3 regions of the Atribacter laminatus genome follow, and region 1 is predicted to be linked to each of the others. Evidence: riboswitches for the same ligand, from Rfam matches in the RefSeq annotation. Region 1 holds a riboswitch; each other region holds the start of a gene.
What was found. Region 1 has a riboswitch for cyclic di-GMP ahead of RT761_RS04490 (hypothetical protein). Riboswitches for the same ligand answer to the same signal wherever they lie in the genome.

Region 1 (11,082 bases):
GTTCGTATTCAAGGTGATTATCTATCCTCTTTGCCAATAGTCACCAATGGGAGAGGGTGGGTGGCTTTAACCTTCGATTTCGATCACCGTCCTTTCCCGGAATCTCTTTTCCTCTGTGCCGAATCGTCTATCCCCACCAATTTAATGCTTGACCGCCTCCCCTGGAGCATGGTCATCATGGAGAATGTGGAATAAAAACCGATGAGGGATACTTTTTTCAGTCATTCTGAGGAGCGTAGTGTGCGACGTGAGAATCTCATCCTTTATAATATTTATGAAGAATAAAAAAACCTTAAAAGATGAGATCCTCACGCGGGAAAACACCGCTCAGGATGACGGAGAAGGCTTGTGAGATTGCCACGTCACTCCATTTTTCGCCATGATGTAAAAATATTCCTTCCTTAAGAACTTTATAGCTTTTCCTTCTCCCCCTCAGTCTTTCTTGATGGGAGAAGGTGAGGATGAGGGTGAATTTTTCTGTTTATTGCTCACAACTCACTGCCTTTTCAGAAGAGTAATTATGTAATCCCGGTGGGGATGGTGAGTGACTTTCTCAGATACTTCTTGAAATCTGTTATTCTCTCGGAAAATATCATGGATGATTTTTCCAGAAGGATAAAAATGACAGAGGAGAAGGTAACCTCCTGGTCGTAAATGGCGGTAAAACTTTTCCTCCAGTGGCAAGAGAATATTTTTCCCACCCAGGTAATAGAGAATCTCCGAAGCTAAAACCAGGTCAAAGGTTCCATCTATATCCTCTCGAGTGATATCCAGTTTTTGCAGATGAATTTTATCACCAAAGTCTTTGAATCTCTCCTGGGCTCTCAATAAAGCGGTTTCCGAAATATCAACACCAAAAACTTCTTTACCTTTGCTTAAAAGAAGCTGAGTAAATAACCCTTCGCTACATCCTACTTCCCAAATCGTTTGGACATCACTGGGAATTAACTCAAGGGTTTTTTGGTATTTTTCTTTTTCAAATTCGTAGTTTTCATAATTCCATGGATCTGGTTTCTTTTTATAAAGTTCTTCGAAATGTTTTTCATTAAAATAAAGCTGAAGAAAGGGAGTAAGCAGTCTCCATCCTAAATTCTCCAAATTTGATTTGGTACGCCGCAATAGGTCGTTAAATTTCATTTTTTACTTGTTCTTCCTTTCTTCATTCATATGTATTTAAGTAATTTTATATTGCTTATTCTTAAAAATAATCTGGAACGGGAAGATAGAGACGATTTATATCAATATCCTCGTAAGGTTTAACCATCACAGTATCTTTATCATCCTTGTTGGCTTCCAACCTTAAATAATTAATCACCGGCAAAGGCAAATCGAGATGAATATTTTTTCCGAGTTGATAAGCCCAATTATGGAGAAGCGCTAACAAGTCTTTTTTATCAATATTTTTATCCCAAATTATTTCAAAAACCTTAAAATTTTCCTCTCTATCCAATCCATAGAAAATCGCCGATTGACCAATTTCATTCCTCAAGAGAAACCAATCCGCTTTTTTCCCATTATAATTAAACATCGAACTCCACTGGTTCCATTCCTTCATACCCTTCATATAAGCCAAGTTACGGAGGGGAGCAATAGCCTGAAAATCCTGGTAGAAAGATATATATAAATCGAGTATGTTTTCATAAGGTATATTCTGGCAAGTAATAGGGTATTTGCCAGTGGTTGAAGGCTCAATAACTCCCTCATATTTACCTATCTTTTGAAATCCCCATCTTTTATAATATTCAGGAATCTTGGTTACTAAAATAATGAATTCGAAATTTTGGACTTCGGCTTTTTTTAAAGCCTTTTCCATCAGTTGACCAGCCAATCCCTGTCCTCGAAAACTTGGATTAGTCGCAACGTTAGCAATCCCAGCCGCAAGAATCGTTCTTTTACTGTCTATAAAGAGACGAGGAAGGCACCAAAGGGTTGCAATAGTTTGATTTCTATTTTTGATTGAATAAATATTATTGGGGTGGAAAAATGGGTCATATTTAAGGAAGTCATAATAGTATTTTTCATCATCTTGTGGAAAGATCTTTTTTAAGAATTCGGCATTTTCCGAAAAGGTGGTATAGGTTTCACGAATTATTTCCATGCAAAGAACCCTTATTCTTATTTTTTTATACCAATTATACTGTATTAAAGAATTCTATTTTGAAGTTTTTCGTCAATATTTTATTTTGAGGTTTAAAAGATAGACGTTCATGCTACCTAGCTGCACCAAATGAGGATGAAAATAACTATTCAGAAATCAATCTCCCCCTTTAGAAAAGGGGGTTAGGGGGATTTGAGTTTTTTGAGAACCAATCGAATCCCTCTTAATCTCTCTTTAGCCAAAGGGAGAGGAATAAAAAGATTAAGCTCATGAGATTGCCACGTCACTACGTTCCTCGCAATGACGAGTCAGAGTCCCTTCTCCCTTGATGGAAGAAGGTCAGGATGAAGGTAATAATTTTTTACAACTCACTACTCACCACTTACTTCTCACTACATTTACAGAGTAAATATCTCCTTTTTTAAAAATAAATATCAAGATCAAATTGGAATAAATCCACTAAAGTTACTTCTTTTTTATCCGATAAATTGAGTAAGTAAAAATGAACTTTTAGAATGAAAGGGCAAACTCTCCGAAAGGTGAGGGCGCAAAGCTACGAACCTACTGCGTCAAATACGCAATGGTAGTCGGGTTGCCAAGTCTTTTTTGAGTTTAAACTCAAAAGGGTGCGTCACTCTTAAAACCTCTTTTCTTCGGAGAAAGTCCTGAAGGAGGAATAAGTAGTGAAGCGCAATAAAGTATTTTTTATCGCCATCCTCGGACTTCTCCTCATTACTTTCATTTCCGGTTGTACTAATGTACCCATGACACCTTCAGTTGAAAAAGAACTTAACGATGCTTCAGGCGTTTCTGTTATTGAAATCGCCGGAACTTCACTTTCAGCAAGCCCAAGTGTTATAGTCCCGGGAGGAAATATTACTGTCAATTTTACTGGAGCACCAGGGTATTACCGGGATTGGATCGGTCTTTTTAAAGTTGGTTCAAATAATTATTCCCGAATCAGCTATCAATATTTAAGAGGGCAAAAAAATGGTTCGTTAATTTTCAAGGCTCCAAATACTATCGGTCAGTATGAATTCCGGCTTTTTAGAAATGGGAGTTATACCAAATTAGCAACCAGTAATCAGGTAGTGGTACAGAATGGTGCTTTAAATCCAACACCGACACCGACGCCATTAGCAGGTTCATCACCAACACCAACACCGACTCCAACACCTCCTAGTACAAACAATAATTCACCACTTTCAGCAAGCCCAAGTGTTATAGTCCCGGGAGGAAATATTACTGTCAATTTTACTGGAGCACCAGGGTATTACCGGGATTGGATCGGTCTTTTTAAAGTTGGTTCAAATAATTATTCCCGAATCAGCTATCAATATTTAAGAGGGCAAAAAAATGGTTCGTTAATTTTCAAGGCTCCAAATACTATCGGTCAGTATGAATTCCGGCTTTTTAGAAATGGGAGTTATACCAAATTAGCAACCAGTAATCAGGTAGTGGTACAGAATGGTGCTTTAAATCCAACACCGACACCGACGCCATTAGCAGGTTCATCACCAACACCAAGCTCACCTATTAATTACCAACTCATTTCCCAGTATAGCTATGGAAAGAATAATGTGGTACGGTGGAGGGATGGGATCATTAAGGTTAAGGATTCCACCAATTACCCTGGAATCAATGTACAGGATGTTTTAAACCAGTGGAACTCAATCATTGGAGGAACTACCACCTTCCAGTTATCAACCGATAGTACCAGTCCAATAACCATTTTTTATGATGCCGCATCAATCACCTCTCAGGGAAATGGGGTTTGGGGTTATGCCACGGTTTGGTGGTCAAATTATCAGCTCATTAAAGCAGAGGTTCGAATCCTTCCTGAAGGAAATTGGTACGGATATCCAATCAAGCCGAAATATGAGCTCTATCTTCATGAGTTAGGGCATGTAGTCGGTTTTGCTGGTCATACTAATGATGGAAGCGTCATGGATGCCATTGCCAATGGAAGCACGACAATTTCTTCAACTACCCGGTCGGTTATAAATGGACTTTATAATCTGCCCATAGGTTATGCCTTGGCTAAATCACCTTATAATAATGTACCCAAAGATGGAATGATGGTTATTCCTTTGGTGAATCGTTAAAATATTACTCTTGTTTATTTAAATTTGAGGCCTCCCAAAATTTGGGAGGCCTTTTTTATTTCACTTCTTCTTCATTCTCTCCTAAAGGGGCGATGGAAAAGTTTCCCCTTTAGCAAAGGGGGATGAAGAGGGATTTGAATTCCATACCGTTCCGTCATTGCGAGGAGCGTCCTATGCGACGTGGCAATCTCATTTACTGGAATCAGTGAGCCGTGAGAAGTGAGATGTGAGTCGAATAAAAGAAAAAACAATTGATGATAAAAACAACAATCCGGTGTTTCTTTTCCTAAAAACATAAAGATTTCAAACTTAAAAATAATTTGGAAATAAAAAGAATTAAAAAGATGAGATCCTCACGCCCTCGAAATGCGAGGTCTCAGGATGACAAAAGGCTATAATTCCTTCTCCCTTGATGGGAGAAGGTCAAGATGAGGGTGGTTATTTTAACAATTCACCATTCACCATTCACAACTCACTTCTCATTGTATTTACAGGGTAAAATATAAGGAAAAAAGCTGTGTAGGAGAGAGTAAAATACCTCTGCTAACCTTTTAATTTATTTATAATGTTATAATAACCAAGAAGATCAATAATTAATTTTTTAGAAAGGGGTGTTTTTTGTTGCCAAAGCTTTATGAATACGAGTTAGGGAAAGCTGCCGATATTTTAGTGAATGAGTTATTTAAACTCAAAGAAGATGAAACTTTTGTTATCACCGCTGACACCGAGAGCGATTCCCGGGTTGTTGATGCGACTGCTCGAGCTGCTTTTGCCGCTGGTGCCAAGCCCATGGTTGTCTGGACGCCATCTCCTCTGGGGGTTGGAAAAGCAGCTGATCCAATGCTGCCCCAGAAAGCCCTTACCGCTGTTTTAAAAGAAGCTGATGCCTGGGCAGAATTTAATAATCAATGGCTTTTGTATTCTACTCCTTACGATATTGCTGTCCAAGAAAACCCTCAACTACGTCATATGTGCTTAGTGGGAATGAATGTTGACATGATGATCCGATGCATCGGTCGTGTCGACTATCCGACGTTAAAAGAATTAGAGGAAAAGCTGGCTGAAAAAACTCGTAAAGCCAAAAAAGTGAGAATGACTACACCTGCCGGTGAAGATGTATCTTTCGAAAACGACTCTAACCATCCGGTTAATTGTGAGCTAGGGTATGCCGATACTCCCGGTTCTCACATGATGTCAGGTCAAGTCGCCTGGACTCCAAAACTGGAAACTATCAATGGCATAATCGTATTTGATGGGTCAGTAGTTCCACCCTTAGGCTTACTCAAACAGCCGATTCACTTACATATTGAAAAGGGAGTTATCGTGAAAGTCGAGGGGGGAAGCCAAGCCGCTGAATATGAAGCTTGGATGAAAAGCTTTAATCACCCTCGTATGAACGCCTTAGCCCATGTCTGTTATGGGTTTAATCCGGGTGCTAAGTTGACCGGAGACATTTTAGAAGATGAACGAGTTTGGGGCTGTACTGAATGGGGAATTGGAAACATTGGAGCGATATTGCTTCCGCCAAATGGTATTCCAGCACCATCTCATTCCGATGGGATCTGTCTCAACACTTCAGTTTGGTTAGATGGAACACTTATTATTGACAAAGGACAAATTATCGACCCCGAACTGAAATCACTCGCCCAAAAATTGGGCAAAAGCTAAAGTGAGGCAAAATATGAATCTAACTCCTCTTATGAAAGCCGCCATGATAGCCGTTCGTGACTGCATGGGCGCTCAACCGGGTGAGAATGCGCTGGTTGTTACCGATACCGGAAAATTGGCCATTGCCGAAAGCTTTCTATATGCTTTTCATTCCTTAGGAATTGATGCCACTCTGATGGTAATGACACCAAGAGATCATCACGCCCAAGAGCCACCTTCAGAAGTACGGGCAGCTATGCTTTCCAGTGATATTGCTCTCCTGGTCACTACCAAAAGTTTAACCCACACTCATGCCCGAGTTGATGCAACCAACCAGGGAGTTCGAATCGCCAGTTTACCAGGGATTACCGAAGATATTATGACTATAGGAGCCATGACTGCCGATTATCAAAAAATATCTGAATTGAGCTGGAAACTGACTAAACTAATGGAATCAACTCAGGAAGTCGAAATTACCACCGAGCTGGGAACCCACCTGGTAATGAGCTTAAAAGGGAGAAAACCCGGTATCCCTCCCGATGATGGTATCTATCGGGAAAAAGGACGCTGGGGAAATTTACCTGCTGGAGAAGCCTACATAGCACCGGTTGAGGAATCGGTCAATGGGGTAGCGGTTATTGATGGTTCTCAGTCGCCATTAGGATTGTTATCAACCCCCATCCGTATAACCATACAGGACGGTAAGGCCATCAAGTTCGAGGGGGGAACCGAAGCTACCCAATTTGAACGACATCTCCAATCTCTGAATGATCCCAATGCTTACTGGGTTGCAGAACTTGGCATTGGAACCAATGAAAAAGCTCGGGTAACCGGTAATATTTTAGAAGACGAAAAAGCCTTCCGTACCATTCATATTGCCTTTGGAATGAACACCGATATGGGAGGAAAAATCGAATCGAAAACTCACGACGACGGTATTGTCACTAATCCAACGGTTAAATTTGATGGCAAAATCATTATGGAACATGGGAATTTTGTGATATAAAAAAGAATAATAGTTGAGAAATCTTGCCGATTAAGGTATCCTTGAAAATACTTTAACTGAATATTTTGGGAGGGAATTGAATGAAAAATCGTTATACTATCTGGATTTTATCTGTGGTTTTATGTTTTTTTGTTTTTTCAGGTGTTGCATTAGCTGCTTCAACTTCTGAAAAAACCATTCGTCTGACCAATGCCTGGCCTTGCTATATTGACCCGGCTATTGCTGCTGACTTTGCCAGCTCGGTTTCAGTGGCAAATCTGTATGATACATTGGTGTTTCCGACCCATGATGGAGAAGTCGTGCCTCATTTAGCTGAATCATGGACAATCTCTGAAGATGGTTTGACCTATGTTTTCAAATTACGATCAGGAGTAAAATTTCATGATGGCAGTGAGCTGAAGGCTGAAGATGTTAAATTTTCCATGGATCGATTACTAGCAATTGGGCAAGGTTATAGCTATATCTTCAAACCGGTTATCGACAGTGTCGAAGCCAATGATGATTACACCGTGACCTTTAAGCTTAAAAAGACTTTTGGTCCCTTTTTATACTCACTCGTTCGTCTCTATGTGCTGAATAAGGACTTGACCATGGCTCATATTGAACAAAATGATGAATTCGGCGAATTAGGAGACTATGGGAAAAGATGGCTTCTCACCAACGATGCTGGTTCTGGACCTTATCAGGTTCAAGAAATGAAGTTAGAAGAATACCTTCATGCTGTTCGTTTTGCCGACTATTGGAAACCTTTTGACCCGAATGCCCCAGATTCATTCAGAAATATTGGAACTACCGAAACTGCAACCGTTCGAACGCTGATTCAAAAAAGAGAGCTGGAAATCTCCGATTTCCGACAACCAGCGGAATTTTACGACAATGTTGCTAAAGTAGACGGTATTAATGTAGCCAAGCTTTTTGGTGGAAGCACTCTCTTTACCATGATGCACACCAAGAAAGCCCCGACTGATGATGTGCATTTTAGAAAAGCTCTTGCCTATTCAATAGACTATGATGCGATTGCCAATCACATTTTCCCCGGTTCACATCAGTGTCAAGGTCCGGTTTCCTTTATTCTTCCTGGCCACAACCCCAATGTTTTCCAATACAAGCGTGACCTGGAAAAAGCCAAAGAAGAATTAGCTCTTTCCCCTTATGCTGATAAACTCGATGAATATCCCGTCGACTTAGTATGGTGTGCTGAAGTTCCTGATGAAGAAAAAGTTGCTCTTCTTATTCAAGCCAATGCAGCTGATATTGGAATTCAGGTCAATGTTATAAAAGATCCTTGGATGAAGATTATCGAAGAAGTTGCCACTCCAGAAACCACTGCAACTATGTATCTCATTTTTGTTTCGCCGCATTATGCCGAAGCCGGATCAATGATCCAATCAAAATACCATTCCTCCTCCAGCGGGACTTGGGAACAATCCGAATGGCTTCAAGACGAACAACTGGATAGCATGATTGAAGATGCCATTGATACCATCGATAAAGATGCCCGTTTTGAGAAGTACGGCAAAATTCAAGAATACCTTGTTGACCTGTGCCCTTCTCTTTTCTTGATCGACCAACCAGAAAACTATGCCTATCAAGATGCTTATGTAGACTGGGTTCCTGCTGATCGAGCTGAACGCGGAGAAAAAGTCAACCCAGTTATGGGTTACAATCAGTATATGCTCGATATAAAAGTGTATCCGGATAAACGTGACGAATTAGTGAAGTAAGAAAAAATCGAGAGGGATTTGAAAGAATTAGAAAAAATCGAATCCCTCTCGCTCTCCTTTTATCCAAAGGGAGAGGAAATAATGAAAAAAGATGAGATCCAAACGCCCTCAAAAAGCGAGGGCTCAGGATGACACCTTTATTAATCGTTCCGATTTTTTCAGGATAGTTAACGAGTCGTAATTGCATTCTCCTGGGTTGGAGAAAACTGAAATTTGGGAGTACCTATTTTAGTGATTATTGGTTTCATTACTGATCGCCGTTGCTCATCATTCATCATTGTCTTTAAAGGATAAAAGGAAAGGGTAGAACCAGGGTATGAATTTTTCACGCTTTCTCACTCGACGCTTGGGATATTCAATATTTGTTCTCATCGGGTTATCGATAGTGGTCTTTATCATAGCTCGAATGGTACCAGGAGATCCTGCCCGGGCAGCTCTTGGACCTCGAGCCTCTCAGGAGGCAGTTGACAAACTTCGAGATAAACTTCATCTTGATGAATCGTTAGTTGTTCAATATGCTTATTGGATAAAATCAGTTTTTCAGGGTGATTTGGGTGAATCTTTGTTAACACGACGTCCGGTCATCGAAGATATTAAAGAATTTTTACCCGCCACTCTTGAATTGGCTCTTTTTTCCGGATTATTTATGGCTTTTTTTGGAATCCTCTTAGGAATACTCTCAGCACGACACAGTAATACTTGGATTGATAATCTAATAAGGATTTTTGCTTATATTGGGATAGCAACTCCTGCATTTGTCGTTGCTATTATCCTTTTGCTGGTCTTTGGTATGTATTACCAGGTATTTCCTACCATTGGCAGGCTCAGCCAGTGGGTTGATGCCCCGACTAAAATTACCGGTTTAATAACCCTTGACAGTTTGCTCACCGGAAATCTAACTGCTTTTTTTGATGCCTTAAAACATTTAATGCTTCCCGCTTTTAGCCTTGCTTTGGGAGGAATGTTTCAAGAAGCTCGCATCACTCGTTCCAGCATGCTGGAAAACTCAAAAAAAGACTATGTCTCAGCTGCCCGTTCCTATGGTATCCCGGAAAGAACGGTAATTTTTAAATACCTTTTCAAACCATCCATTATCCCAACCGTTTCTATCCTAGGCTTAGATTTTGCATCATTAATGGGAAATGCTTTTTTAGTAGAACTTCTTTTTAACTGGCCAGGTATTTCCCGTTATGGGATTAATGTTATGCTTCGCAAAGATGTCGATGCCATAATCGCGGTAATTATGGTCTTGGGAATTGTTTTCACTCTTATCAACATTATTGTCGATATTATTGTTGCCTATCTCGATCCACGAATCCGATTAGTTGAAAGAGGAGATTAATTGCCATGATTCTATCCAAAAAAAATCCCAAAAGAACCAAAAGCGGTAAAGCTTGGTATAAATTCTCTCGAAATCCCCTCTCGGTTGTGGGTTTAGTGATTGTCCTTTTTGTAATTTTTAGCGCTTTGCTTGCTCCCTGGGTAACTCCCTATCCGGCTCATTCTGGAAAGTATGTAAATTATGAGGAAGCCAATCTTTCCCCATCGGCTCATCACCTATTTGGTACCGATGTTTTTGGACGTGATGTTTTTACCCGAACCATTTATGCCTTTCGCTCATCATTGATTATGGGGATTGTTGTTCTCATGATTGTTGTACCAATTGGAGTCACTTTAGGGCTTTTGGCTGGATATTTCAAAGAAACTTGGATTGATATCTTCATAATGAGAATAACCGACATATTTCTTTCAGTACCTCCTCTGATTCTCGCCCTAGCTATTACATCAGTCCTTAAACCCAATTTAACTAATGCTATGTTAGCCGTTTCAGTAATGTGGTGGCCATGGTATACCCGTTTGGTTTATGGAATGGCTACGTCTTTACGGAATGAATATTTCGTTCAATCAGCAGAGTTGTTAGGGGCGAGCAAGTTTCATGTTCTTTTTAAAGAAATACTCCCCAATTGCCTTTCAACTATTTTAACTAAAATGACCCTCGATATGGGTTGGGTTATTCTTATCGGGGCATCATTATCATTTGTTGGATTAGGAGAGCAAGCCCCTAAAGCCGCTCTGGGATCCATGGTTGCCGATGGAGCAAAATATCTTCCCGAATATTGGTGGATCTCGGTTTTTCCAGGTTTAGCAATCATGCTGATTGTTTTAGGATTCAACCTCCTTGGTGACGGCATCAGCGATTTATTTTCTATGGAGGAAGCCTAAATATGTCTCAACTTATTCTTGATATCAAAAATCTAACTGTTAACTTCCGTGTTTATGGTGGATATTTAAAAGTCTTGAACGAAGTTAATTTTTCCGTTGCACAAGGAGAGAAAGTAGGCCTGGTTGGTGAAACCGGTTGTGGAAAAACCACCACCATGAAAACCGTCATGGGTATCCTTCCTCAGCCTCCAGGAAAAATAGTCCAGGGCGAAATTTTTTTCCATGGAAAAAACGTTCTTACCATGAAAAAATCCGAGGTCGAAAAAATGCGTCAAACTG
Region 2 (11,082 bases), 630 kb from region 1:
AGGTGACAGTGTACTGGTTGTCTTGGGTCCACTGAGCAACCAAGGTCACGTTGTTTGCTGGCATCTGGAAGGTCTGTCCAGCAGTATAGGTGGTCCCATTGTATAACCAACCAGCAAAGGTGTAATTATCTCTGGTTGGATCACCAGAAACAACGGTTACTGTCACTCCAGCAAAGTAGGGAGAGCTGGGATCAGTTGGAGCACCGGTTCCACCGTTGGCATCGTAGAACACGTTGTAGGTGGCATTTTCGTTAAAAGTTACCGTTACCCTCTTGTTGCTATTCATAGTTATATTCTCTGGATTATTTGCACCAGTTAGGTCTTCACTCCAACCTGCAAAACTCCAACCGTTTGCTGGATTTGCAGCAAGTTGGACAATCGTCCCTGCCGGCCAAGTAGAAACATCAGGGCCTTTAGCTTTTTTTGATCTTTTAAATACAAGAGGCTCTTTGGTAACCGATCCTTCTCCTACAATAGTAATCGTAAGGGTATAGTTAACCGGGACGAACACTGCAGTTACTGATTTATTACTATTCATGGTGATAGAATCAGGATTGGTGTTTCCAGTAAGGTCACCCTCCCAGTGATCGAACTTATAACCAGCTGCTGGAGTGGCAGTGACTTCAGCCGATGAACCTGCACTATAAATCCCAGCTCCAGAAACTGTTCCGCTCCCTTTGGGAGAAACATTGGTAGTAAGAGTATAAGTTATCGTTTTCTGATAAGTAACACTTACTCCTACTGAAGCAGAAGACGATCCACATGAATTGACTACAACTAAAGTTACCTGGTAAGTGCCAGTTTCTGAATACTGATGTTGAACTATTGGTTCTGTGGTTTCTAAAGTTACTCCATCACCAAAATCCCATTTATAATTGGTAATAGTCAAGTCATCTCCACCTGCTATTGAACCACTGGCATCGAATTTAAATTCGCCATCACTTCCTTCCACTGATTGAGGCACTCCGATTTTAGCAGTTGGAATAGGACAATCCGGTGAAGGCTGTGGTGCTGGAGATGGAAAAGTTTGTGGTGATGAATCTGGCACCACGCAATAACTAGGAGCACCGAAATTGGCAATTGCAATTTCTTTAGCAAGACCAATGACCGTTTTATCTTGTTGAGCATCTCGGCAATCAGCCAAAGCAGCTTTGACAGCATCGATGAAATTTTGTGGAATACCATCAAAAGGAATAACTGTTGGAATGTCTTTGATCGGAATCGAACCAGGAGATGAACTTTCAATCACTTCCCAGAGAATCACCTGGGCAGTGGTAAGGTAATTGGCTTCTCCTCCATCACCAGTGACTGGGGAGATGGCTTTTTTAACCCAAACCTCACCACGGTTGGCATAAAGAACGTACCCATCATCAGCAAGACCTGAGATCTGGTAGTTACCAGCACAGTCAGTTTTCCCGGTGAGGGTATGAGTATCTCCTTTTAATATGATATCGGCATTGGGGAGAGGGTCTCCTTCAATGATCGATGGGTTAGCACAGGTATCGGTAAAGCAGTTATTATCAGGGGCCACCACCACTCCTTTGATGGTGACTGAGCTGTCAGTTGATGGAGCTCCGAATTGGCCACCACCGATACAGCCACTGACTAAAGACGCTAACACAATTGTTGTTAAGACCAAAAACCATAGTTTTTTTCTATTCACGAATAATCCCTCCTCTCGGGATAATTAGATTTCTTGGTATAGATTAGTTGAGGAGAGATGAATCGGATATAGGAAATCATGCCTATTTTTACCAACCAGTGGTACTATTTTTATAAACTACAATGGCAATATTCCCTTGAATTCTACAAACCTTCATGCTGCTTAGCAGCACTAGATGAAGATGAAAACACCTATTCAGAAATGAATCTCCTTCTTTAGCAAAGGGGATTAGGGGGGTTTGAAAGTACTGGAAAAAAAAACAATCCTTCTCAAGCTCCCTTTATCTAAAAGGAGAGGAATAAAAAAAATTAAACTCATAAGATTGCCACGACCTCAAAAAACGAGGTCTCGCAATGACGAGTCAGAGTTCCTTCTCCCTTGATGGGGGAAGGGAAGGATGAGGATCAAAGTTCAGATTCATATTCAGGTTTGGAATTTTTAAATAAAAGCTCGACGTGGTATACAATTTCCCCCCTCACCTTAATTCTCTCCCACCAGGGGAGAGGGAAAAAAAGAAAAAACGGGGAAGGTTTAGATGGGGGAGAAAACAAAGATTCGACATGCCATGGCATGTCGCTACATTAAATGGAAAACGGGCGCAATGAATTGCACCCCTACAACTTTTAAATCTTTTGTAGGGGCTTGATTTATCATGCCCGTGTATTTTCAATAGATAACCTGTTGCATCTTAAAAAAAATGGAAGAAAATCTGGCAGGAGTGAGTAAGTAATTGTTCAACAAAGGCTAAAAAAAACAAAAGGCGATGGTCTAAAAGCCATCGCCTTGGTAAATTTGAAGATAGAAAACCGCAGGTCAATTCAAAATAAAAGCGTAAATATAACTAAGAAGTTAAAAATCAATCTATGATTTAATTAATCCAATGCCACATACCAATTGCCTTGTGCGCCCCAAGCTGAAAGGAATTGATTAATGGTATAGGAATTGTTGGCACCATTAACCTTACCCGGATCGTTGACATATACATTGGCGGAGTCGATTCCGATTACTAACATAGCATGTTTGGCGCCACCATTCGGATTCATATTAGAATATACTGCAGCTAAAAATGGTTTCCCTTCTGAAAGCATATTCCGAGCTCTTTCTAAATTACCCATACCAACCTTGGTTGGGACTCCTTCACTTTCTAACCAAGCACGGATCTGAAAACTGTTTGTCCAGTCACCATTATAATTGTTAATCGGAAGGCCGTATCGATCATTCAACCAATCATCCGCTTGAATGATGTGATCTGGAAGTGGTTCTATTCCATAATAGTAAGCTCTCATCATGACTGCGACGGTATGACCACAATTTCGAGTATTTGACCAGGTTCCAGGAGGAACTTGCGGAAGGAAAGGAACGTCAAGTAGGATTTTAGTATCAGAGCGTTCAATAAATTTATCTAAACTATCTAAAGAAATCACATTGGTTATCGCGTTATTATTACCAAAATCGGTTTCCGGAGTGTTTACGAAGTTGGTACAACCAGAGATAAACACCATCAGGAGAAGCCCGAAGATGATGAGTGGCAGTAACTGTTTGTGCTTCAACTCTCATGCCTCCTTCAGAGTTTTCTCCGAAATCATTTTTGAGAGTGACGCACATTTTAACAGATCAACTCGATGCCGATCCGGCAACCCGACTGCCGTAGCACTTTCGTGCTTTAGGTTCGTGGTTTTGCGTCCTCCCCTTTCGGAGAGTTTGCCTTTAATATATATATCTAATATATATTTCCAGTCCTTTATTAATTATCGGAACAATATCAAAATACTTTAGGATTTTTTAAAAAAAGTTTTCCTCTAAATTTTAAAAAGGTTTACAAAAAAGTAAGTGCTCAGGATTCCGATAAAACAAAATCATGACTTTTCATTGTATTTTATATACAGGAAAGAGAATGAGCAAAAAAAGAAGATAAAACTAACTTGTTAGAAAGCAGGGAGAAGATAGAATATATAACTCAAGAATTAACAAACGATTCAGTGGCTTTTCGTATAAGTTGATACAGACGGTCGAGACCTTCTCCTTTGACAAGATAGGCAAATGCTCCTGCTCTGGCCGCCCGTTCTTTATGCTCCTCGTACATAGTAAGCATGATAACTGGAATGTCAAAGCTTGATTTTATTTTTTGAAGCAAAGTAATCCCATCGCCATCGGGGAGTCGCATATCAAGAATGATTACATCGGGCTTAACCGCTTCAATTCTTTCTAACACCCCCTGAATCCGATCATGGGTTCCCGCAACATCCATATCGATCTGACGGTTGAGGAGGAACACCAAACTTTCAAGAAAAAAACGGTTATCGTCAACAACAAATATTTTTTTGGTGGTTGTTTTTGTTTTTGTTGTAATCAGTTGAATCTCCTCCTGTCATAATCGTCACTATCGAAATTATAGGAAAAAAAAATTTAAACTTATATAGGTCATTAATCCCATTTTCATAGCTAAAAGTACTAATTAGATGTTGGAATAAAAATTGGGTTTGAATTTTTTTACTGGATTTGTTACCCTATGAGGAACTTTATTATAAAAAGAATATTAGTAAATAGGGATGCAATATGAAAAAATATTTGACTCATCATATAATCGTTCTTTTATTTCTTGTTATTACCGTTTCTTTGCCAGGGTTGACAGCTGAATCAAGATTGTCATGGAATGATTTCACTATTTCGTTAAAAAATATCCTTGGGCCTACAATCGTTATAAGCCAAAACCGCACTAACACTCAATTCGTTACTCGTCTCGATGCTGCTCGAACTATAATCGATGCTCTTTCATATAATGATTTATATGATTATTTTGATGCTGGGTCGATCCCTTTCCAGGATATTCAAAACCTCAATGAAGACGAAAAAAAGGTTGTTATTCTTTCCACTCAACTCAATCCACCCTTGTTTACCGGTGATGCTCAAGGTCTTTTCCGACCTAACGATCCACTCACACCCCAAGAATTCTCTTTTTTAAAGGAAAAATTAAAAGCCTATTCAAATGGGAATCTTTATTATGAATCTTCTAAAATCTTAGAACCAGGAATAATGCTCATGATTAAAAAGTGGGGATTTGGTGAACCAGTTGCTCTCCCTTCGGCATCTTCCTCAGAACCAACAGCCTACCTTCAAGTTGGTGCTTTCAGCGAGCGATTTCGTGCTGAAAATACTTCAACTTTTTTAAAAGAACTTGGTTATAATACCTCAATTGTTGAAGAACAATCATTATTTAAGGTACGAGTTGGTCCTTTCCCCGCTCAAGATATTTCCTCAATTCAAGACAAACTCAATAAACAAGGTTTTCCCAGCGTTCCGGTTGCACAAAAAAATGTGGTAAGCACACCCCAATCAAAGGTTGAAGGTGGATCAGTTTTTTCTATAGCTTTACTATATGACCCTAATATATCAACGTATACCCCCGAAGTAGTCCTTGCTCATGATAAAATTCTTGAAAGGGAAAAAATGAGCATTATTGCCCATCAAAAAAATGCATTTTTTGCCGTTAATGCTGGATTTTTTAGTCAAGAAGGTGACCCCATTGGCCTTTTGATGATTAATAGAAAAGTTTTAAGTGACCCCCAAGAAGGGTGGTATTCATTCGGAATCACTCAGAATAAAGAATTGGTTTTTGGAATGGTTCATCTCAACACAACCGCTTCTCTTCCCAACCAACAAGGATTCACTATTCATGGGATTAACCGTCCCAATCGTGGAGATGAAATTGTTATTTTCGACGAAAGCTATAATGGCAAAACCCCTCGAACGCAAGGGGTTGAAACTGTCGTGATAAATGGTATTATTCAAGTTACATCTCGAACCAATGGTGAAACCTTGATACCCAAGGGCGGATTTATTCTTCAAGGAAAAGGTGATATAACTGGTTGGATGCTGCAAAATCTCTATCCTGGAACTCCTCTATCAGTAAAAATGACTATTCTCCCCGAAACTGGAGACTTGGAAAAATGGTTGAGATTAGAATACATACTCAGTAGCGGCCCTCTTCTTTTCCAAAATGGTTTAGCAGGTCCTTTTGGTGCATTTCGCAAAGAAATTGTCGAAAATAAACATCCTCGAGCTGTTATTGGACAAACCCAAGATGGAAAAATTCTCTTTCTTGCCGTCGATGGTCGACGTCCTGGCCATAGTTCGGGTTTAACGATACCTGAGCTAGTTGAGGAATTAAAGCACTATCAGGTGTCTGATGCTCTCAACCTTGATGGTGGTGGATCGGTAACTTTTTATCTCCAAGGAAAAATTCTTAATTGGCCATCTGACCTAACTGGAGAAAGAAAAATTTCAACTGCAATAATTCTTAGGTAAAATGTGGAAAGGAATTCCACACTCTTACATATTCTGGTAATTCAATTGGGTATGAGCTTCCACCTGAGTTTTCTTTTGAACAACATCTAAAATCTCAATTGGCTCCTTGAGATAAAAATCGGGATGAAGTTCTAAAACCGAAGTAGGATCAATTGTTCCCCAGGAGGCAAAAAGAAATGGAATACCAGCTGCTTTGGCAGCCATGATATCATATCGGCTATCACCTACATAAACAGTATCACGAGGTTTCACCTTCAAACGAGAACAAGCTTCATACAACGGGTCTGGATTGGGTTTGGGACGAGGTGCATCGTCAGCGCAGATAACCACTTGAAAAAAATGATTCAGCCCAAATGTATCAAACTGAAAGGAAAATTCCGAACGGACTTTTGATGTTACCAAAGCCATGGAAAGCCCCCACTCTTTTAAACTCTCAAGGACTGTTACAATCCCTGGGAAAAGAACCACTTCATGCATCTTTTCTTTAATATGTTCTTGCCATCTCTGAATGTAAGGCACCCTAATATCCTGAGGAATCTCAAGAATTCCCATGGTAACTGGGCTGGGAATACCCAATGAAAAATGAAAATACTCACGATTCTTCTGTTGACCGGTCATTTCATAATGGGTATGAACGATCGCATCCAAAAAAATTGGATTGGTATCAGTAATTGTTCCATCTATATCAAAAAGAACAGATTTTAACATAAGTAGGTCACCCTCGAAGATTTTAAAATTTTTATCCCCAAAACCATAGGAATTATAGCAAGTTTGTCAAGAGGTTTATCCAATTCCTTCACGAACAGCTAAAATAGCTAATTCTACCCGGTCTTTCATCTCCAGTTTATGGAGTATATTACTAATATGATTTTTTACTGTACTCTCGCTTATATATAAAGTTTTAGCAATCTCAGGATTACTTTTTCCTTGAACAATCAATCGGGTAATCTCAATCTCACGATCGGTTAGAGTAGAAAATATTATCGACTGAGCACTTTCAGGAGGACTAACTTTCTTTATCCTATCGACTACTTTTGAATAAATTTGATTGCTTAACAGAATTTCTCCCTCTACACAGGCTTGGATGCTCTTTAATAAACGTTCGGGAGAATCCTGTTTTAAAATATATCCCCGAGCACCTTCCTTCATAGCTCGGTAAATTGTTTCTTCATCTTCTTCAATTGTCAACATAACCACTTTACAGGCACTGCTTCTTTGCTTGATAGCTTTTAATAATTCAATACCATTTGCACCAGGCATATTTACATCAACTAAAGCAATATCAACATTATCGAAGTCAATCTTTTCTAATGCTTCTTTATAACTATTAGCAATTGAGCTAACCTCATAGGAATTAGTACTTTCTATAAGCCGTTTCAAACCAGCTAAAAATATTGGATGATCATCTATGAGGGCAATTCGTATTTTCATTTCTCTAATCCTTCCCAGACTATACTTGAATCATTTTCTTCATAAGGAATTTTCACCATAATTTTCGTTCCTCTACCCGATTTACTATCAATAATAAATTTCCCCTTTAAAATTCTCACCCTTTCTTGAAGGTTTTGTAAACCAAAATGTTCAGCACCTTTTTCGTCAATAATCTGTGGATCAAAACCTATTCCATTATCTTCTACGGAAAGAATCATTTGGCGTTTACTATTGGTGATATGAATATTAATTAAACTAGCTTGAGCATGCTTTTGGATGTTTGATAAAATTTCTTGCAATATTTTTAAAAACATTTTATATATCCGATAGGGGATTTCTTCCAGCTCCACCTGATAATTTATATGAATTTTATTGCCTGGAACAATAAAAAGACCGATGATTTCATCGATTTTCTCCTTGAATTGGCTTGCCGTGATCGGTTTTCCCTTGAGTTCAGAAAGAATAAAGCGTGACTCCTCAATTCCTAAGGTATTCAACGATTTGATTTTTTTTAATATCTCAATTTCATTCTGGTTTTCTTTCGATACCATATTTTCCAAAAAATGCAAATAAATCTGGGTTGATGCTAATATTTGAGCTAATCCGTCGTGAAGTTCTCTTGCTAAGCGATTACGTTCTTTTTCCTGGGTAAGCTTTTTACTGTTTTTAAAGAGTGTAATATTCTCTAAGGTTGAACTTCCCATATTCTCAATAATGGAAAGAACTAAATAATCAATGATATCAATCTCTTTATTAAGAATTCCTATAAACAAAAAGGGAGGATGATTATCAGAAATTAAAGGAATAAAAAGAAGCTGGGTTTTTGCTTTACCACTAATGAGAGTCACTTTTTTATGATCGATAAGGTCTTGTACTTGTTGACTTATACTATCGAAAGTCCTCCAATTCATTTTTCTTGGCCATTCTTTGGTAAAAACGAAATAAGGCCTTTTTTTTGAAAGCCTAAACACCGAAGCCTTTTTCACGCCAGTTAAGATCTTCACCGCATAATAGGTTTTCTCAAAAACAGCATTAAATGTATCATTGCAACATAAAGATGAAAAGAGTTCAATGATCTCCGAAAGAACAATAATGATCCGTTCTCGATCTTGGCGGAGATTATTCTCTTCTAATAATATCGCAATGTTGGTAGTAAAAGCTTCTAATTGCGGAATAGATTTTTTCTCAAAGGATTTATCCGTTCGATTTAAATTTAAAATTCCAACTACCTGATTGGTGGTTTTTTTGATGGGAAGAGAAATTGAATAGCTCTTTCTCTCTTTACGGCGAGAAAATTGGCTAATGTTGTTGTCATCGATAATGAGAGGTTTTCCGGTTTGAAACACATATCCTGAAACTGTTTTTTTATCCAGATCTACCCGTGATCCGATATACTTATCTAACAAATCTCTACCAGCTGCTATAAACAAGCTTCCATCATTTCTGGCTAACAACAACGAACCGGTTTGAGCATTTGATACCTTAATAGCGGTATCAATGATATTTTCAAGAGTTTTTATTTCATTTTTACTAAATAAATTTTCGACTGAATTCAAGTAGCTCTTCTCCTTTTAAAAAAGATCCTACTTTAATATTGTTCTTTCAAAATACTATAACATAATAAATACTATAATATAAATTTGAATTGACGGCGTTAAAAATGAAGTCTAAAATTTATTATTGAGAACCTCAAGATAGAAAGCTTTGATTTTCACTAATTAATAATAGGGCAATTTACTATCATCATTTTGATGACAATCCTTGAATGAATTATTTCTTGATATTTTTTAAATAAGGAGGATAAAATGAATTTCCGATTAAGAATACTCATCAGAACATTAATTATTACATCGTTATTGGTGCTTGCTTTGGTTTCTTTAAGTGTTGCACAGGATACCCTCCCCGATGTCAATGCCCTTCAACTGCCAGCTCTTGACCAAAATCCACAAAGACCAGTACAAGATACTCCAACTCTTCCAATTCCTGAAGGGAATGAACCAAATCAAACCACAACTGGCCCAGCGAATCCCTTTTTACCCAGTCAAGAACCCGAAGGTCAATTACAACCCCAGCAAGACCAACCCGTCATTCAATGGAAACAACTGGATTTATCTCAGACCTTCGGATTCGATCCAATGATTGCTGGTACAGTCAAATATCCAGCGAATTGGGCAGTAAACGTTGATACTTGGAATAAACGGGTTGTTTTTTCCGAGGATCAAAGTGGTTTTACAGCTTTTACTGCCTTTTTACCGGTTCAAGGTACGCTCCAAGATGCCCAGGCTTATTCTCAACAGATTTCTAGTTGGCTTCATTCTTCCATTCCTGACTTGAAAATCGTCAACCAGGATTATCGAACTGATCCCAGCTCATCTCAAACCGGTATGAATTTAACCAAAGGGAATGTAGTTCTTCAAGGAACTTACCAGGGGAAAGTTTTTGTTTTTCAACTCCAGGCTACTGTCTTGTATATACCTGTTGCCAATTTCTCTTATCTTTCAGCACTCCTTTGCCAGGCTCCTCAGGAGGTTTTTCAAGAGAAATTACAAACCTATTTCAATCCTATGTTCGTTTCTTTTAATAATTTGGCACAATAAAACCTTTTTCGCCTATCCCTTAAATCCAATTTTCAGCAAATTCATTTTATATCAACCTCTCCTTTTGGATAAAGGGAGATTGGAAGGGATTCGATTCGTTACCAATAAATTCAATTCCCTTTCCCCCTTTTGCTAAAGGAGGAAATTGGTTCCTGAGTGTATATTTTTATTCTCATCTGTTGCCAAAAAATTTGTATGAAAGTCCTATCCAGAAAATACCATCAAATGAATGATCTTCCCCCATTGAGTGGGGGGGGGTTAGAGTGCCTGTTCTTTAATTAATGTAACAACATGCCATGGTAGTTTTTCATGTCCATCTGGTGCCGCACAAGTGGACTGAGGGTTTATCCAGCGATATATTCTGAAAAAAGTGAGAGTTGCTGAGGTATCCGGAATTGTTTTCCAGAAAGAAGAATATAAGGTGCAGTTGCCTGGGCACGAATCCCTAAGTTTTGAAGTGAGGATAAGTCACGAAAAGGGGCCTTTTGGCGAAATTGAATAATTCTTTTTGCCGATATTGGACCAATGCCTGGTATTCTGAGTAACTCCTGATAAGAAGCAGTATTAATTTCTAAAGGAAAAACTTCTGGATGATTTAATGCCCATAAAGTTTTTGGATCTATTTCCAAGGGCAGATTTCCATTTTGGTTAAAAATGAGTTCATCAAGAGAAAAGTGATATTTCCGAAAAAGATAATCAGCCTGATATAAGCGGTGTTCTCTCCAAGTCGATTCTGGTTGTTTTTCGGCTAAAGGAGTCTCAATAATCGGATGAAACGCACTATAATAAGCTCTGGTCATAGAAAAGTCATGGTAAAGAGTGCTAACAGTCCTCATTATATCCAGATCTTTTTCTTCACCTCCTCCGATAACCAACTGGGTAGTGAATCCAGCGCGAGGTCTTATCCCCTTTTGAGAAAGCTTTTTCAGATAAAGAAATCTGTTCCATATTCGATTAAAATTCTTTTGAGGAGCAATACTCTTTAAATAATCAGAACCAGGAGCTTCAATGTTGATCGACACTCGAGTAGCCAATCTTATAGCAGTCTCGATATAGTCATCGGTTGACTCAGGAAATATTTTTAGA
Region 3 (11,082 bases), 1.0 Mb from region 1:
TCGGTTATCCTTCTTTCCATCCCACCTTTGATTTTGTCCTATTTCTTTGTGAAATTCCTTCCTTACTTCTTTAAGGTTAATTAAACAATTAAAAAGATCCTCATTGATTTAAATTGATATGAGGATCTTTTTAAAACATATCCTTATTTTAATTCCAAATCACTCTAAAGATTCCATTTGACTACTTATAAAACATTCTCAATGTCTGGGGTTTCCAAGGATATAAAGCCAGCAGTGGATTCATTCGATAGCAAGCTGGTTTCGAAAAAACCTCATGAAAAAGGTAAAAGGAATCAAAATTTTCCTCAATGACTTGTTCAAATGAATCGTTTCCCAAATCATCGGCGAAGGGGTTTTCATTCTTATAATTCCAATCACTCACGTTTTCCCTTATCCTCCTTTTTACCCAGTTTTTCCCTCATTTTGGTATCTGCCTGTAAGTTTTGAAGGGAATAATAATCCATAAATCCAAACTTTCCCTCTCGCAGACTATGTGACAACGCTTTGGGAACCTCGGCTTCAGCTTCAACAACTTTTGCCCTCATTTCCTGGGTATAAGCTAACATCTCCTGTTCTTTGGCAATAGCCATGGCTCTCCTTTCCTCGGCTTTGGCTTGAGCAACTCTCTTATCGGCTTCAGCTTGGTCAGTTTGTAAACGGGCTCCAATGTTTTCTCCAACATCAATATCAGCAATATCTATAGAGAGAATTTCAAAAGCTGTACCAGCATCCAAACCTTTTTCTAAAACGGTTTTAGAAATAGAATCTGGATTTTCTAACACTGCTTTGTGAGTAAGCGATGATCCAATGGTGGTTACAATGCCCTCTCCAACCCGAGCGATTATAGTCTCTTCGGTTGCTCCACCAATCAAACGATCAATATTAGTACGGACAGTAACTCGAGCCTTTACAATAAGCTCTATTCCATCTTTGGCAACTGCTGCAACTTCCGGTGTTTCAATAACTTTAGGGAGAACACTCAACTGAACCGCCTCTAAAACATTCCTTCCAGCTAGGTCAATGGCACAGGTTCTTTGAAATGAAAGCGGTATGCCTGCTCTCTCGGCTGCAATCATTGAAATAACTACTCTGTCAACATTCCCTCCAGCTAAATAATGAGCTTCCAACAACTCGGCATCAAGCTTTATATCAGCTTTGGTTGCTTTAATAAATGGTAGTATAATGCTCGCGGGAGGAACACGCCTCAGTCTCATACCGATTAAGTTAAGAATGCTAATTTTCACCCCAGCCGCTAAGGCTGATATCCAAAGTCCCAATGGAACCAGTGAAAAAAATACAATAACCAGAATCAATATAATGATTGCCGGTACCAAGTATCCGGTAATATCCATATATTTACACCTCTCTCTTAATTTGGACTATGATCCGGTTCCCTTGCACTTCGTCAACAGTTACCACTTTGCCCAGTTCGATAAATTCACCACGAGTAACCACGTCATATCGCTTGCCATCAATTTCCACTATACCCGAAGGCCGGAGTACAGACTTAGTGACTCCCTTCTTCCCAATCAGGCTCTGGTAATTTAAAATTTTTTCTTCGGGAATTTCCTTTTCTTTCTCTTTTTTATGTAACCCCAGTTTTTTCCAAATGGGATTATTGGGTAAAAAGAAAAGGAGGATTAAAAAGATTCCTCCCATTATAGCGATATAAAATAGTAATTGGCTAAAAGCAATTTCCCAGAATAGAATGCTGGTAGTCCTTAAAACCATATAGAGAGAAATCACTAAAGCACCAATACCAGTAATGCCCGTTATACCAAAGCCCGGAATGACTAATAATTCCAAGGCTAATAAGAGTATCCCAACCACAAAAAGCATTAAAGGCTCCCATCCGGCGAGACCGGCAAAATATCTCCCTCCAAAAAAGAGAAGCAAAGCAATAATACCGGCTATACCCGGGAATCCAAACCCAGGTGTCATTATTTCAAGAAAAATTCCTCCAAAAGCAATAAGGAGTAAAATTGGAATAATCGTGGGATGGGTTAAAATCCGAGCTAAAGTTTCCGACCAGGAAGGAGATGGTGTAACAACAACCGGATCTTCTAATCCCAATGCCTTAAACACTTCTTGCTGGTTTTGAGCTAGATGATCGGCAGCTCCTCTTTCTAAGGCAGTTGTTGCCGTCAGGGTTAACAATTCCCCCTTCTCTTTTAAACCAGCTATTTCTACGTTTCGATCCACCATTGCAGCGAATAGCTGAGGGTCGCGATTACGAGCTTCTGCTAAAGCTTCAATTTGCCCCCGAATTGCTGAAACAGTTTTGGGATCAGGCGGGGTTTCTGCCGTCTCCTGGCCGGTTCTCGGTTCAGCGGCTCCCATGCTTCCATCCGGTACCATAATAATCACTTCACTAGCCAGTGCCAAAAAGACACCCGCCGACCAGGCTTTTGAGTTAATAAAAGCCACGGTTTTCATTGGAGCTTGCATGATCAGGTCTTTCATAAAGAGCATAGCATCAACCCGTCCCCCGAAAGTATCAATTTCGAAAACGACGATTTCAGCACCCTGTTTTTCAGCCTCGGAAAGAGATCTCTTAGCAAAGCTGGCCAACCCCCATTCAACGGCTCCAAAGTCAGGAATATCCTTAAGTGGAATCCAAAAAACCACAGGTTTTTCAGCAGAATAAGCAGATAAAGAAAGGGATAAAACAATCAGTATCAACATTATAGAATAGTGGAATATTCTCATTGTCTCTCGAAAAATAAGTTTTTCTTTCATACTCAATAAAGCAATTTTCATTTAATAATATTCCTTTATCTCGTTTTTTTCAAACATAATTAAATATTCTTATTAACTATTTTATATATGATAGCTTTTCGATTCAATTTAGCAAAGAATAACTTAATAAAAACATTGCACTTTTCGATGAAAAAAATCATTTAATTTTGGTCAACTTTCCGGTTATCAGTTAATAATAACATAAAGTAATTATAACCTTTTTCCGGATTAAACCTGGTAGTATTTTATAAGACTAGATGAGGAAGAAAATCTATATCTAAATCCGTCATTGCGAGGAGTTCAACCGTTCTTCGGTTGGACAACGTGGCAATCTCATTTAGCCAATTTGTTATTCAAAGGAGGTCGGTAGAATTTTACCAACTAAGGCGAGAGAGAGTCTCATCTTTTCCAATTCTTCAAATCCACAATTTGTTAAAGATGAGATCCTCACGGATTAAAAACGATTCCTCAGGATGACGGAATAAAGAGTTCCTCTTTCACCAGGAGAGAGAAAAAAAGAAAAATGGGGTGAAAGCCATGATGAGGAAGTAATTTTTTTATTACTGTATTATCCCGGTAAATTTTCAACTTCCTCTCCCATTTTTAGATATACTAAAAAAATATGAAGTAATATAATAAATCTATATATTTTAGTTAAGGAGGGAAAAAGATGAGAAAATTCATTCTGTGGTTGTCTTTTTTTACCTTGTTTTTCGTTCTGTCAATAGCCGTTGGTTGCAATATCAATACCCTTTCACTCAATCCACCCCCCCTACCAGCTGGTCAACAACTCCCATCAACTATAGTCAATACGAATAGAACGATAGGAGCAGGTGGTGGTTTTGCAGAAGTAACATTTCTTGCCAATAACGGGCAAAGAATTCGAATCACCTTAACCGGTTCAAGCTCAATGATGGAACCTTACGGTTCCCTTGAATATCCAGATGGGATGACGAGTATCTATACGCCAGACTTGGGTAGTTCATTAAATGGTGTCAATATCTCTGAACTTATTCTCACCCAATCTGGAACCTATACATATATTATTTTTGATGGATCAAATATCGGTGGACCGGTCAATATTAAAATCGAGGTGATTTAGAAAATTCTTAAAATTCGTTTAAATAATTATCAATGAAAATAAGCAATGCGAAAAATATTCTTTTTAAATCAGATTGCTTATACTATTCTCCTTTTTATTATCGTACTATCGGGAGTAACCTATTGCCAAGATTTGATAAACCAAAACCTTTCTGATAGTGATTCTTTTTTTTATCGAGATGAGATGCGACATTTTATCCAGGTAATTTCCCGATATTCTCATCTATTTCATCCCTATTTTATAATTGTTCCTCAGAATGGACTTAGCCTTCTTACTAGTAATGGCGAACCGGAAGGTGTGCTGATCTCCAAATACCTCTCAGCAATAGATGGGGTTGGCCAAGAAGAATTATATTTTGGTTTTCTTGGCGATGATGAACATACACCGGAAATCATAACTTCAAATTGGCTTGGTTTCTTGAATAAAATTCGAGTTTTGGGTAAAGCAGTCTTAGTTACCGATTATTGCTCAGAGCCTTTCAACATCAAGAACTCCCTTGAAAGTAACAATTTACAGCAATTTATTAGTTTCCCTGCTGAAAGCCGAGAACTCAATATTATTCCGGATAACTCTTCGGTGCCCTATCGTGCAAACTCCGAAAATATTGAAAAAATAATTCATGCCAAGAATTTTCTCTATTTCATTAATCCTTCAAGCTTTTCTAATACCGAAGAAATGATTGAAGCTCTTTCTCGCACCAATTACGACCTATTCATAATTGATGCCTTTTTTTCAAAGGATGAAATGTTTACCCATGAAGATATTGACCATTTAAAAGAAAAAATGAATGGTGGTAAGCGTTTAGTCCTATCCTATCTCTCAATTGGAGAAGCAGAAAATTATCGCTATTATTGGCAAAAAGAATGGGATATCAATCCTCCACCTTGGTTAGAAGAAGAAAACCCAGATTGGAGTGGAAATTATAAAATTCGTTACTGGGATAAAAATTGGCAGCAAATAATTTTTGGAAATCCAGATGCTTATCTTGATAAAATACTCAAAGCTGGTTTTGATGGAGTTTACTTAGATTTGATTGATTCTTTTGAATATTTCGAGGAACTTCAATAAATAGAATTGATTGGAAATATCAATCCAATAAGTATAATCATCTATGTTAACGATAACCTTCTCACCTTTTATTATAAAACTGTCATTCTTATCGACACTTGAGTCAACCTTAAATTGCTCCGGTTCACAATAACAGGTTCCTATTTGCAAATAATTATGTTCACAGCTGGGTTCATTTCTTTCTCCTTTAATAAATTTGTGATAACATCCCGAAATGGAGCTTATTTGTTACAAGGAGATGAAGCGTGGATAAAACTTATTACGATTTACTGGAACTCTTCTCAGAAAATGGTTGTCCAATTTGCAGTTATAAAAAAACTTTTGAAGAACAATCTTTAGATGGATTATTCTATGAATTTGTCACCGATCCAGAGATCCGTCAAAAACTCCGCGATCAAGGAGGTTTTTGTCAGGATCATTTACGAAGGGTTTTCGATACTCGACCATCAATTTTGGGTATGAGTATTGTCTATGAGGATTTGCTCAATACCTATTTAAAAAATGAAAACCATCCCACCCTAAAAAATTGTCCACTCTGCAATCTTTGGAAAGATAAAATCCATCATCTTGAAAATATTCTTCAAAAGCATTGGAAGGATTTTAAAAATGTCTGGGGAAAATATACCTTCGTTTGTATCATTCACCAAAATGAATTACAACTTACTCCTTCAATTTCATCGGAACTTAGGGAACAGACTCTTAAAAGTCTAAAAAATATAGACGAAAATCTTAAATCCTTCATTCAAAAATTTGATTATCAAGCAAATAAAGATACCATCTCAATTGAAGAAAGCAATTCCTGGCAAGAGGTTTTAGAATTTTTTGCCAGTCAGCGATTAAGAAAATCTCATCGTATACATAGTAGAAAGTAGTTTTTTATAGATGTATCGATGCGCTCCTCACTTTGACGCTTTTAGATAAGTATTTTATCCTCATCTGCTACCATCAAGTAGCATGGCTATTTATTCGATAAATTTTCTGATTCAAATAGTATATTTATTTTTTGTCTAACTTATTAAATATATTAATTCTATTCTAAAGGAAATTTCTTTTTTGCCGATAATATATGAAAAAGTATGGGTACCTGAAAAGGCAAACTTTCCTAAAGGAAAAGGCGCAAAGCTAAGAGCCTAAAGCGTTTATATGCCATGGCAGTCGAGCCGCCAAAATCCACCTAAAAAACGAAATGATGACTTGTAAAATACGAACCATTTCCATAGGAAAGTTTTCCATAGGAGGATTTATAAAATGGCTCGTAAAGATAGTAAATCTCCAACTTCAAAGAGTGATATAAGCCAGCAATTTGACAAAAAAAGCTTAGATGAGGTTGAAACTGATCACTTTTTATCAAATGGCCTCTTTATACCTGAAAAAAAATCAACACCTTCTACTCCGATTTATCTAAAAGCAAACGAAAAAAGTAATTTATCAGTTTGTCTTGAAAATGAAGTAAACCTAAGAAATAAAAATGAATTTTCTGAAGATTCTGCACAAAAAGAACCGACTCAAATCGAAAAACCCTGGGGATATTATGCCATTATCGACCAGGGACCTCACTACAAGGTTAAAAAAATTGTTGTTTATCCTGGTTACCGTTTAAGCTTACAAATGCATTACCATCGCAATGAATACTGGTTGGTAGTCAAAGGAGTAGCATTGGTCACCGTTGGAGATCAAACCTTCATTTTAGATCCGAATCAGAGTACCTATATTCCCATGCAGACCTTCCACCGAATGGAAAATCGCGGCGATGAACTCCTGGAAATAATTGAAGTTCAAAACGGTAATTGTATCTCCGAAGAAGATATTGTTCGTATTGAAGACGATTTTAACCGAAGTGAAATAATTTAGCTTTAAACCAATAAAAAAAGTTAGGTAAGATGCTTGAACTGGTCGTTGTTTTTAAGTTCCTGTATTAACTCTTTGATTTTTTGATCAAGACTTTTGTGCATCACCAAAACAGCAGAATCCGATTCAACAATAATCAAATCATTAACTCCAAAGGTTATAATTGGTTTTTGGGAATAGATAATATTATTTTGACTCTGTAATCCATAATAGGAACCAATGGATAAATTTTTTGATTTATCCTGAGAAAATACTTTTTCCAGTGCCGACCAAGATCCAATGTCGTTCCATTGGAAAGTAGCTGGGATTACCAACACTCTCTCTGATTTCTCCATAATACCGTAATCGATGGAAGTCGATGGAAGTGTATTGAATACCTGAGATTTCACGGTTTCTAACTCTGGCCTTCCCCAATAGTGTTGAATGGTGTTAAGTCCCTGAAAAAGACTGGGCATATGGGTTGTTATTTCTTCTAAAATGGTTTGAGCTTTCCAAATAAATATTCCACTGTTCCACAGATAGGTAGGATTGGAAAAATAGTAATTTGCTTTTTTAATATCCGGCTTCTCAATAAATCCAAGCACCTGACAGGCTTTTATATCTTGTTTGCAAAATTTTTCATCCCCATAATGGATATAACCATAACCAGTGTGGGCTTCAGTTGGTGTTATTCCTAAAGTAATCAGATAATCTTTCATCCCGACTTCACAACCAAAACGAACAACTTCACGAAATCTTTCTTCATCGAAAATCAGGTGATCAGATGGAATTACAATCATGACTTCATTGGGGTTCTTACGAGCTATTGTGAGTGCACCTAACCCAATACAGGGAGCAGTATTTCTCCCAACTGGTTCAAGGATGATATTTTTTTCTAATAAATAAGGAACTTCCTTTAAGATTTCGGATTTAAAATTTTCCTGGGTTACCACATAAATACCGTCTTCTCCCACCAAAGGAAGAACTCGGTCAACAGTCATTTGAAAAAATGTTTTGTCCATTAACGCTGTAAATTGTTTTGGTTTTTTTGAGGTACTTAACGGCCAGAGACGCTCACCTTTCCCACCAGCCATTATAAGGGCAATCGGCATAATCATCATCTCCATTTACCATCATGAAAGAATAATCATATTATATCCTTCCCAGCTATCTATCGACTCATTTTCTGATAATTGCTAAAACATAACCCGGTTACACATAATAAAATTCACCATTTGTCCGATAAACTATCATGGAGGGAGAAATAATGAAAACATTCTTTCTAGTAGTATTGTTTATTGTTACCATAACCACTATTAGTTTTGGTTTTGAGAACTTGGAATTATATCATCACCTATATAAATCAGATACCCTTTATTTGAAAAACCAGTATTTCGTCCAAAAATCTTCTAAATTTCTAATAGGTGGGCTCAATTTTCATACATTCTTTGAAAATATTATAGGTGGAAATTTCTATCAACGTTTTCGAATTTATCTCTTAACTCTTTCTCTCATCCTGGTAGGGGTCTTTTTTGGGGTTTTTTACTCAAGAATGACTCAACCCCCAATAAAAAAATGATTAGTAAACCCATAGGTGAAATATTACTTGAAAAAAATTTAATAACCAAAGAACAGTTAGCTCAGGCTCTTGAACTCCAAAAGGAAACCGGGAGTCTTTTGGGAGAAATTCTTATTTCTCTTGGTTTTGTAAATCCTATCCAACTCTATCAGGTTATCACCCAACAAGGTTCTTTTGAATACGCTGGAGAAAATTTAAAACTTCTTACTCAAAAAATCGATCCGGAACTGCTTTCGGTTTTTAGTTCCCAAGACTTTTTTCAATTTTCCTTTTTCCCCTATCGCTACAATCAGGATGAATTAGAAATCCTTACTCCCAACCCCAAAAACTCTTCTCTTCAACATTTTTTAGAGAAAAAGTTTCCTGAAAAAAAACTGGTTTTTAAATTGATCACGCTCTATGAATTAGATTGGCTGGCTCACATCTTTTTTAAAGATAAATTTTTACAAGAAGCAACTTCCGGTCTTTTTTATCGCTCTCCAGAGGAATCAGCAATAAGAGTCTTTACTCCTGTTCAGTGGATTGGCTTAGGATTTTTGTGTGCTCTCATTGTTATTGGCATTTTTACTCTCCCCCGATTAACTGTCCTAATTTTATTGGGTTTAGCTAATCTTTTTTATGCAATGAATGTAATATTTCGATTCGTACTGAGCTCTTCCGGAGCAAAGCTTGACGCAACAAGCTCGTTATTCAAAAAAAATGAGGATCAGATTCGTTCCGGTGATCTTCCCATTTATAGCATTTTATTACCTCTTTACTACGAACCACAAAGCGTGATTCGTCAACTGACAACCGCTATCCGAAATCTTGATTATCCACCTGAAAAACTTGATGTCATATTTCTTATCGAAGAAGATGATCATGAAACCTTGATTCATTGTAAAGCCGAAAAACCACCTTACAACGTTCGCTTTGTCATTGTTCCCGAAGGAATACCCAAAACCAAACCTCGAGCCTGCAATTTTGGGCTGGCTTTTGCACGGGGTGAATTTCTCACTATATATGATGCAGAGGATATCCCAGAAAGAGATCAGCTAAAAAAATCGGTAGCTTATTTTCGCTCATCATCCCCGGATATTATGTGTTTTCAAAACGCTCTCAATTTCTATAATGCCAACCAAAATTTCCTCACTCGATTATTCACTTTAGAATATTCCTACTGGTTTGATTACCTCCTTCCAGGTCTTTATATCAATCATTTACCCATACCTCTCGGAGGAACATCCAATCATTTTCGTACCCAAATCCTACGAGAATTAGGAGGATGGGATCCGTATAATGTTACTGAAGATGCTGATTTAGGCATGAGAGCCAGCTATCGAGGCTATCGGGTCGGAGTTCTTCCTTCAACAACTTTTGAAGAAGCGAATAGCCAGATAAAAAATTGGATTCGACAACGTTCACGATGGCTGAAGGGGTACCTACAAACTTTTTTAGTTCATAATCGCCATCCTCTCCAGGTTATCCGAAATTCAGGTTGGAAAGGATGGTTTACCCTCCAAGTATTTATTGGTGGAACCACTCTTGGGCAGGCATGTTCTCTCATTTTGTGGATTCTCTTTTTTATCTGGCTTTTCAATCGGGGTGAATTTCTGCAAAGCTATTTTTCCGGACCCATTTTATACTTAGGAGTTTTTAACCTTATCATCGGTAATTTTTTAGGGATTTATCTAAGCATGTTGGCAGTTTTCAGAAGAGGTATTGACAAGCTAATTTTTTATTCACTTTTAAATCCTTTATATTGGTGGTTGACTAGCATTGCTGCTTGGAAAGGTATTTTCCAGCTCTTTACTCGTCCCTTCTTCTGGGAAAAAACTATTCATGGGTTACAGTTAGAGGAAAAACAAGATGAATAAAAAAACCATTCCTGCTATTATTTTCTATGTATTCTGCTTTTTTCTCTTTTATTTCTTTACTCTTTTAGCACGAGAAAAAGGGTTGATATCGTCCGAAGTCGATTTTTATAGTAACCGGGCACAAATCTTCTTTTCTTCCGGAGCCGAACAACCGAAAATACTCTTTCTTGCCTATCCCTTTTTGCCTTTCTTCTTTGCTTTGATTGGCTATTTTCCCAACCTCATACCTCCGGTAATAGGAACTTTTGCAGTTTGGCTATTATCCAAAATTATTATTAATAAAAATCTTCCCCCTTTTTTTATTCTCTTGATTATTTCTTCTCCTTTTTTTCTTTTGTCAATCTCCTCACCATCATATTTTCTGCTCGCTCTTTTTATCGTCATCGTCATAGCTTATATCGTTCAATACCACGAAACCCAATCAATTTACTTTTTCTTTCTCGCAGGCATAAGCCTTGGTGTGGGAACTTTAACTCATCTATCATTCCTCTGGTTTTGTATTCCGGTTATTATTTTTCAATGGTTATTTTTCCACGATTCACTCTCAAGAAAAGTATCTCTTTTTCTGGTATCACTCTTCCCTCCATCTTTTTTCCTAATTACTATTCTCTTTTTTAATTGGGTTTTTTCCGGTAATCCCTTTTTATTTCTCAATACTTCTCCAATGAACCTGATATATTCATTCCCAGAATTTTTGACTACATCTTTATATAATTTACTGATGTTTTTTTCTAAACTCTGGTTTATTTATCCCTTTCTCGGATTGCTCTTTTTTCAAGGTAAGGTAAGAATTTTCTGGATGATTAGCGTCATCTTTCTCTCTTTTGTTCTTTTTCAAAATCAGCTGCTGTTTCTTCCGATTTCATTTTTGACTATCATTGGTCTTCTTCTTTGGAATAAAAAAAGTGGTT

Region 2: it holds a riboswitch for cyclic di-GMP, as region 1 does, so the genes downstream of both, RT761_RS07280 (C39 family peptidase) here and RT761_RS04490 (hypothetical protein) in region 1, are expected to answer to the same signal.
Region 3: it holds a riboswitch for cyclic di-GMP, as region 1 does, so the genes downstream of both, RT761_RS08795 (phosphomannose isomerase type II C-terminal cupin domain) here and RT761_RS04490 (hypothetical protein) in region 1, are expected to answer to the same signal.

The regions. Positions count from the first base shown of each region.
Region 1 is NZ_CP065383.1:947,715-958,796, reverse strand. It holds gene RT761_RS04505 (PIG-L deacetylase family protein) at 1-195, shown strand, start outside; gene RT761_RS04500 (class I SAM-dependent methyltransferase) at 496-1,137, opposite strand; gene RT761_RS04495 (GNAT family N-acetyltransferase) at 1,199-2,098, opposite strand; cyclic di-GMP riboswitch class I at 2,611-2,698, shown strand; gene RT761_RS04490 (hypothetical protein) at 2,782-4,203, shown strand; gene RT761_RS04485 (2,5-dihydroxypyridine 5,6-dioxygenase NicX family protein) at 4,825-5,871, shown strand; gene RT761_RS04480 (aminopeptidase) at 5,885-6,856, shown strand; gene RT761_RS04475 (ABC transporter substrate-binding protein) at 6,937-8,580, shown strand; gene RT761_RS04470 (ABC transporter permease) at 8,897-9,922, shown strand; gene RT761_RS04465 (ABC transporter permease) at 9,928-10,803, shown strand; gene RT761_RS04460 (ABC transporter ATP-binding protein) at 10,806-11,082, shown strand, end outside.
Region 2 is NZ_CP065383.1:1,581,744-1,592,825, reverse strand. It holds gene RT761_RS07285 (InlB B-repeat-containing protein) at 1-1,663, opposite strand, end outside; gene RT761_RS07280 (C39 family peptidase) at 2,536-3,213, opposite strand; cyclic di-GMP riboswitch class I at 3,293-3,379, opposite strand; gene RT761_RS07275 (response regulator) at 3,621-3,980, opposite strand; gene RT761_RS07270 (phosphodiester glycosidase family protein) at 4,220-5,968, shown strand; gene RT761_RS07265 (HAD family hydrolase) at 5,993-6,676, opposite strand; gene RT761_RS07260 (response regulator) at 6,752-7,399, opposite strand; gene RT761_RS07255 (GAF domain-containing sensor histidine kinase) at 7,396-8,955, opposite strand; gene RT761_RS07250 (hypothetical protein) at 9,205-9,996, shown strand; gene RT761_RS07245 (radical SAM protein) at 10,341-11,082, opposite strand, start outside.
Region 3 is NZ_CP065383.1:1,942,761-1,953,842, reverse strand. It holds gene RT761_RS08830 (carbohydrate ABC transporter permease) at 1-84, shown strand, start outside; gene RT761_RS08825 (hypothetical protein) at 182-382, opposite strand; gene floA (flotillin-like protein FloA) at 375-1,352, opposite strand; gene RT761_RS08815 (NfeD family protein) at 1,357-2,760, opposite strand; gene RT761_RS08810 (hypothetical protein) at 3,410-3,841, shown strand; gene RT761_RS08805 (endo alpha-1,4 polygalactosaminidase) at 3,887-4,909, shown strand; gene RT761_RS08800 (DUF6062 family protein) at 5,155-5,781, shown strand; cyclic di-GMP riboswitch class I at 5,991-6,077, shown strand; gene RT761_RS08795 (phosphomannose isomerase type II C-terminal cupin domain) at 6,158-6,760, shown strand; gene RT761_RS08790 (mannose-1-phosphate guanylyltransferase) at 6,781-7,848, opposite strand; gene RT761_RS08785 (hypothetical protein) at 8,004-8,315, shown strand; gene RT761_RS08780 (glycosyltransferase family 2 protein) at 8,312-10,171, shown strand; gene RT761_RS08775 (hypothetical protein) at 10,164-11,082, shown strand, end outside.